DNA from 2 places in the Arthrobacter parietis genome. Region 2 is predicted to be linked to the other one. Evidence: predicted binding sites of a transcription regulator. Region 2 holds the regulator's gene; the other holds the start of a gene.
What was found. The regulator HspR, encoded in region 2, represses chaperone genes until heat shock. The targets are predictions, from matches to a motif close to AAGTTGAGTCNNNNNGACTCAACTT.
Positions count from the first base shown of each region.

Region 1 (3,399 bases), 740 kb from region 2:
ATCGGCGTGATCTTCGAGTACGCCGGAGAACTGGTCTCCCGAGGAGTGCCGAAGGGTTATCTGCTGGCCGCGCCTGAGCGTCGAGAAGTCGGCAAGCGAGGAATGTTGCGAGGTCATTGGGGAAAGGCCTTCCTGAGAGTGTGACTGACGCCACACTAAGGGCCGTTCCTGAATGTTTGGTGAATGAAAACTGGGTAATCGCCCAAATGGACGCGAACGTTTATCGAAAAGATAGCTAAGCAAGCTTTCTATTCTGTTCTGCCTGTGGCACGCTGGCAGTACAAATGGCGGGACATACTGTCCATAGCTCGCAAGATCACGTGCCGGTGTCCGCCAGTCCGGCCACCTTAGAGGGGATAGTGCAATGGCATCAACACATTCAGGGTCGGGTGTAGGCACCCGGACAAACATTCAGAAGGCCGCACTCGCGGTAGGAGTGGTCTTCCTCCTGGTCGGCGTGCTGGGATTCATTCCCGGTATCACCAGCAATTACGACACGCTGCAGTTCGCCGGCCCCGAGTCCGAGGCGCAACTCCTCGGCCTGTTCCAGGTTTCGATCCTGCACAACATTGTTCACCTGCTGTTCGGCGTCGCGGGCGTCGCGATGGCAAAGACTGCAACCGGCGCTTACAACTTCCTGCTGTGGGGCGGCGTTATCTACGCGGTGCTCTTCATCTACGGGCTCATCATCCCGCATGATTCGGCAGCGAACTTCGTCCCGCTGGACGCGGCGGACAACATCCTCCATCTGGGCCTTGCCGTCGGCATGATTGCGCTGGCGCTCGCTCTTCGGGACAAGCACCGCACTGTCCGGGACCGGTAGTCCCGGCTCCAACCAACTACAAACAAACAGAACGACGACGGCGGGCCGCAACCTGCCGTCGTCGTTCTGTTTGTGCTGTGCGTAGCTCCGCTGACGATCTAGGCTTCCACAGCCCTGTCCGTCTGCACCGGCTGGGCGTCTTCGCCGGAAACGACCTCGATCTTGCGGGGCCTTGCGCGCTCGCTGACCGGGATGGTCACGCTGAGCACGCCGTTTTCATAGCGTGCCGAGATGGCATCAATGTCAATACCCTGCCCGAGGTTCAGTTGCCGAAGGAAGGATCCGCTTTCACGCTCGCGGGTCAGCCACTTGACTCCCTCTGCGTTCCGCAGGGTGCGCTCGGCGCGGATGGTCAACAGCTGGCCGTCGACGTCAATGTCAACAGATCCCGGATCAATGCCCGGGAGGTCAGCGCTCAGGATGTAGTGGTCACCCTCGCGGTACAGATCCATCGGCATCAGCCGCAGACCCTGGCGGGGATCCAGAAGTGCGCCGGCCACGCGGTCCAGTTCACGGAATGGGTCGAATTTCATTGCCATGATGGTTCACTCCCTGTGAGTCAGTAGTCTTTCTTCGGGTTGAGTCTGGTTCGCTCAACCTGCAAGTAGATTAGCACTCGCAGGAGGAGAGTGCTAACGGTTTATGTTCGCTCTGAACGAACTATTCGGAACACAAAAAAGCCCGCCCCGCATGCTGCGGGACGGGCTATGAACGGTGCCTGCGCGGGGCCTCGATCCCCGGGCCTTCCGCGTGTGAAGCGGATGCTCTACCAGACTGAGCTACACAGGCAAATAGTTCCCAGTCAGTTTAGGTCATTGGCAGACGGATGATGCAAACGCGGGGGTGCGGTAGATATTCGGGCGGACACTAAGTAGCCTGACTATTTGAGGCTATTCCACTTCTCGATGTCAGCGAAGGAGTTTGGCAATGGACGATGAGGACATTCTGGCGCGGATCCAGGCGCTGGTCGACAAGGAACACGAGCTGCGGGGTTCACCCTCGGGTGACGATGCTCCTGGCGAAGATCGACGCAGCAGCCTGCGGCGGGTCGAGGAACAGCTCGACCAGTGCTGGGACCTGCTCCGTCAGCGGCGGGCGAAGGAAGACGCAGGGGAAAGCCCGCAGGAAGCGGAGGCCCGGCCGATCGACCAGGTAGAGGGCTACCGCCAGTAAGCACATCGATTTGGCAGGACAGCCCCGATACCCCGTTGATAAGGGGCGTGTCCTGCCAACTCAACGAAAGGAATCTTCATGGACGACCTCAAAGCATTTGCACTGATCTGTACTCTCACCCCTTCGCCCGATGCCTCGAGCACCGATGTGATGGCCGACCACATCCTTGGCAAGCTCAAGGAGCAGGGGGTAACGACGTCGTCGGCCCGGGTAGTTGACCACAACGTTGCTCCAGGCGTGCAGATCGACATGGGAAACGGGGATGAATGGCCGCAGCTCCGCCAGCAGATCCTCGATGCGGACATCTTCCTCCTGTGCGCACCTATCTGGGTAGGGCACATGAGCAGCCTGGGACAGCGGGTGTTCGAACGGCTGGACGCCGATCTCTCCTCGACTGATGATGACGGCCGGCCCATCATGTACAACAAGGTCGCTCTGACCGCGGTGGTGGGAAACGAGGACGGCGCCCACCATGTCACTGCCGAGATGCACCAGGGCCTGAACGACATCGGCTTCACCGTCGCGGCGCAGGGCGGTGTCTACTGGGTCGGGGAAGCAATGCAGACCGTGGACTTCAAGGACCTGGACCAGGTACCTGATCCGGTTGCTTCCACAATTTCCTCCATGTCCGTGAACGCTGTCCACCTGGCGAAGTCCCTCAAGGCATCTCCCTACCCAGCTCCCTAGCATCGAGTTGGCAGGACACACCCCGAAAGGGGCCCCAAAAAGGGTGTGTCCTGCGCATTGACGGGTACTACAACGGAATAGGCGAGTCGCTTGAACGATCACAAGAACGATCACAAGAACGATGACGAAGCCCGACGGCGGGAACTCGGCGACAATGCGGGCCCGGTCGAGGAAGAGATCGAGGAATCGTTCGACCGCACAGTGGATGAAGGCGCACAGCGCCTGAACCGCACCTTCCCCGACGTACTCATCACCGGGCTCTTCGGAGGCTTCGAAATAGGGATCGGCGTGATCGCCTATCTGGCGGTGCTTCATGAAACCGACAACCACCTGCTCGCGGGATTGGCCTTCAGCGCGGGACTCATTGCGCTACTGCTGGCCAAGAGCGAACTCTTCACTGAGGGATTCCTGGTTCCCATCGCAGCGGTGACCGCCAAGCAGGCGAGCCTTGCGCAGCTCGGCCGGCTCTGGGGCGGCACCCTGGTGGCGAACCTTGCAGGCGGCTGGATCTTCATGCTGATTGCCATGAACGCCTTCCCGCAGTGGGCCGGGACGGTCACCACGTCCGCCGAGCACTACGTCGACGCCGGGTTCAGCTGGGAATCCATCTGCCTTGCGTTGCTCGGCGGAAGCACAATCACGCTGATGACGCGCATGCAGCACGGCACGGAGGAGATGAGCGGAAAGCTGATGGCCGCCGTCGTTGGCGGGTTTGT
Region 1 covers NZ_BAAAON010000001.1:1,267,880-1,271,278, forward strand. The annotation lists gene ABFX19_RS05970 (hypothetical protein) at 1-117, opposite strand, end outside; gene ABFX19_RS05975 (DUF4383 domain-containing protein) at 365-823, shown strand; gene ABFX19_RS05980 (Hsp20/alpha crystallin family protein) at 922-1,362, opposite strand; tRNA gene ABFX19_RS05985 (tRNA-Val) at 1,539-1,612, opposite strand; gene ABFX19_RS05990 (DUF2630 family protein) at 1,751-1,996, shown strand; gene ABFX19_RS05995 (flavodoxin family protein) at 2,075-2,683, shown strand; gene ABFX19_RS06000 (formate/nitrite transporter family protein) at 2,774-3,399, shown strand, end outside.
Region 1: ABFX19_RS05980 (Hsp20/alpha crystallin family protein) is a predicted target of HspR. The motif match lies at 1,399-1,423, and genes of this name have one in related genera.

Region 2 (3,399 bases):
CCTACGAAGTTGGTGAGGAGCAGCTCATCCAGGGTGTCGTCGTCGAGCTCCGCCAAGGCGCCGAACGCAACCACACCGGCGGCGTACACCACGCCGTCCAGCGGTTGGCCGTCAAGCGCATCGACGATGCCGGCCGGACCGCCCGGCAGCGTGAGGTCAGCGGCGATGCACTGGGCGCCAAGCCGGCCAGCGAGCGCACCGAGTTTCTCCTGGTCCCTGCCGCTGAGCGTCAGTTCAGCTCCCCTGGAGCTCAGCTCCCCCGCGATGCGCGAGCCGAGCTCACCCGTTGCGCCGACCACCAGGAACTGTTTGCCGCTGATTCCGTTGCCATTGAGATCATCCATTGCCTGAGCCTAACAACCGGCCCTGACGGTTCCCCCTGAAGTGCCCGGGCTGTCAGGCGGAACTTGGACGGTTTCCCTGCACCCGACCCTTCAGCTGGCGGAGTTCCTGCTCGGCAGCTTCGCGTGCTTCCAGCTCACCGAAGGCGTCTTCGAGCTTCCCGGAAGTTGGGTCTGACCAGGCGAGTTCTTCCTGCGCAGCCTGCAGGTGCCTCAGCCGCCGGGCTTCCTGCTCCGCCTCGCGGGCAGCGCGGGCGGTTTCCATACTGTTGCCTGCGGAGGACGAGACTGCTCCCCGAACGTCCAGCGCTGCCTGGGTTGCACCGTGCTGAGCCTTCAGGGATTCGTAGCGCACCGCGTTGTCCTGCAGGGAGGTTTCAAGCCAGTACAGGTCTGACTCCAGCGAGCGGAACTGCTGATCGACGTCGTCGCGTTGGCGGGTCAGTGTCTCGAGTCTCTTCTGGATTTCCAGGGCGCGGCGCAGGGCTGACCGGGCGGCGTCGTCATTGTTGTTCGCGACAGCCCGTTCCGCTTCCCGGTTGCACGCATCGAGATCTGCAGCTGCTTGCCGGGCAAGGGTATCCACGCGATGGCGGACTGCGGCGAGGTCAGCGACGCTGCGGCGCGCGCGGTCGAGGTTCTCTTCCTGTTGGCGCTGCGATTCGCCGAGGGCGGTGATGGGATCGCCCGGTTCAACGGCGTTTCGGCGTGAGGCGATGATGCGTGAGATGCGGCGTCGGACGGACACTGGCGCTAGGCCCGCCGGGTGCCGGTGCCGTAGGCGGCGTTCCAGGTCTTCAGCGCGCCGATCTCCATGGTGAGGCGGGAGGTGGCCCGCTCCAGCTGCCTGCTGCCGGTTTCCTGGTGTACCTCCAGCAAGGTACGGCGCAGCTGGGCCGACAGTTCGCACAGGGAGTTGACCTGCTCTCCGATGCTGTTCGCGAGGTCCTCGCGCAGCGCGCGGTTAGGTTCACGCTCAGCAAGTGCTATGCGTTCGCAGAGTACTGCCTCGGCGCGCGTGAGGTCATCCGCCGTTGCCGCCAGATCACCCGTCGGAGACCCTTGCGCGATGGCGGCGGCAACTGAACGGCGCGTGGCGCCAGTGGAACGCTCCAGCTGGAGCCGGAGCCTTGCGAGCTCCCGCGCCGAAGCGTCCGTGGAAAAGGAACGCAGCCGGCTGGAGCCGCGCTCGATCCGGCGACGGAGAATTCCTGAGCGACGGATGCGGCGCACAATCAACCAGGTTCCGGTTGCAGCGCCAATCGCGAGGATTCCCAGGACGGCACCCCCGAAGAGGAGAAGCTGGAGAACACCCTCCAGCAGGAATTCCGCGGCGTCAACGAACTCTGATTCAGGCATGTATCTAAGTGTGCCGTGGAATTGCAGGTTGCGCCACGTGGGAAGCACCGGAGCGGTCAGCGGGTTGGCTCGCCGCGCCAGATCATCAGTGCCTGGCTGCGCGGGCGGGGACGCTGCCCGCGGGCGAGGGTAACCACGTCGCCCGCGAGACCGGCAGCGAAAACACGGGTGGCCTCGGACTTCCGGCGCTGGGCGAGTTCGTCCGTGAGTTCACTCACCCGGTGCTGGAGTGCCAGGACCTGGTTCTCCAACTCCAGGATGCGCCTGATGCCCTCGAGCGAAACGCCTTCCTGGGAGAGCCGCTGCACCTCACGCAGGACATTGACGTCACGCTGTGAGTAGCGCCGGGCACGCCCCGGCGCCCTGCTGGGAATCACGAGGCCCAACCTGTCGTATTGACGCAGCGTCTGGGGATGCATGTCCGCCAACTCCGCCGCAACGGAGATGACATAGATGGGCATATTGATGTCAACAGGCATGTGTCGCTCCCCTTTCGCTGGCTAGCTCTCCCACACCTTAGAGCCGCGCCTTCTCGGCAAGATTGACCCGTGGATCAGCGTCTTTCGTGGCGTTCGAGAAGGCCTCCACTGCGGCTGCGGCGTCTTTGTTCAGATTTTGTGGAACAACGATGTCAATTGTCACCAGGAGGTCGCCGGTTGCCTTCGACGTCTTTACTCCGCGGCCCTTCACGCGCAGGGTCCTTCCCGAGGGAGTGCCTGCCGGGACTTTCACCGTGACCTTCTCGCCGTCCAGGGTGGGCACCTCCACCTGCGCTCCGAGGGTCGCTTCCGGGAACGTGACCGGCACGTGTACACGGATGTTGTCGCCGTCGCGCTGGAAGAAGGAATGCGGTTTCACATTGACGGTGACCATGAGGTCCCCGTTGCCTGCGGCTCCCGGCTGACCCTTGCCGCGCACACGCACTTTCTGGCCGTCGCGGATGCCGGCTGGAATGCGCACGTCGATGACTTCGCCCGATGGTTCACGCAGGCCGATGGTGGTCCCGCGGATTGACCCTGCGAAGGAGATGCTGGTGCTGGCGGTGCGGTCCGCGCCCTTGCGGGGCGGCGTCTGGTAGCCCGGAAAACCGCCGCCGGACGAGTAGCCGCCTGCGCCCCCGAACAGGTCAGCGAACTCCGGTGGCAGGTTACTGCCGCCGCCGAAGCCGCCGCTGCGTTGACGCCCCGCGGACTGGCCGAAGAGGTTCCCGAAGACGTCATCGAAGCCTGCGCCGCCGGCTGGGCCACCGGGGCCCCCTGCGGTGAATCGGGCGCCGCTTCCCATGGCGCGGATCGCGTCATACTGCTGGCGTTCCTCAGCGTCGGACAGCACCGAGTAGGCCTCGGAAATGTCCTTGAACATCTTGTCAGAGCCCCCGGTGCTTTGGTTCTGGTCCGGGTGGTGCTTCCGCGCGAGCTTCCGGTAAGCCTTCTTGATGTCGGCGTCGGAGGCGTCCTTGGGCACACCAAGAATCTTGTAGAAGTCCTTGTCGACCCAGTCCTGACTGGCCATCTGACCCCTCCTCTCTATAACTCTCTAAGTTGCCTGTTCGTGGAAGCGTTGCGTCCTTTCCCTCCGAGGAAGGGGGCTTTAATATTCCGAAGCGAGCTCTGCGAGTCTCGGAATTTCGTTGCCCCCGGTCGGAGGGAAAGGACGCGCTCAGCTACTCCGGAACTGCGACGATCACCTGGGCGGCACG
Region 2 covers NZ_BAAAON010000001.1:526,601-529,999, forward strand. The annotation lists gene ABFX19_RS02465 (SDR family NAD(P)-dependent oxidoreductase) at 1-344, opposite strand, end outside; gene ABFX19_RS02470 (PspA/IM30 family protein) at 397-1,089, opposite strand; gene ABFX19_RS02475 (hypothetical protein) at 1,095-1,700, opposite strand; gene ABFX19_RS02480 (heat shock protein transcriptional repressor HspR) at 1,757-2,179, opposite strand; gene ABFX19_RS02485 (DnaJ C-terminal domain-containing protein) at 2,217-3,212, opposite strand; gene ABFX19_RS02490 (nucleotide exchange factor GrpE) at 3,364-3,399, opposite strand, start outside.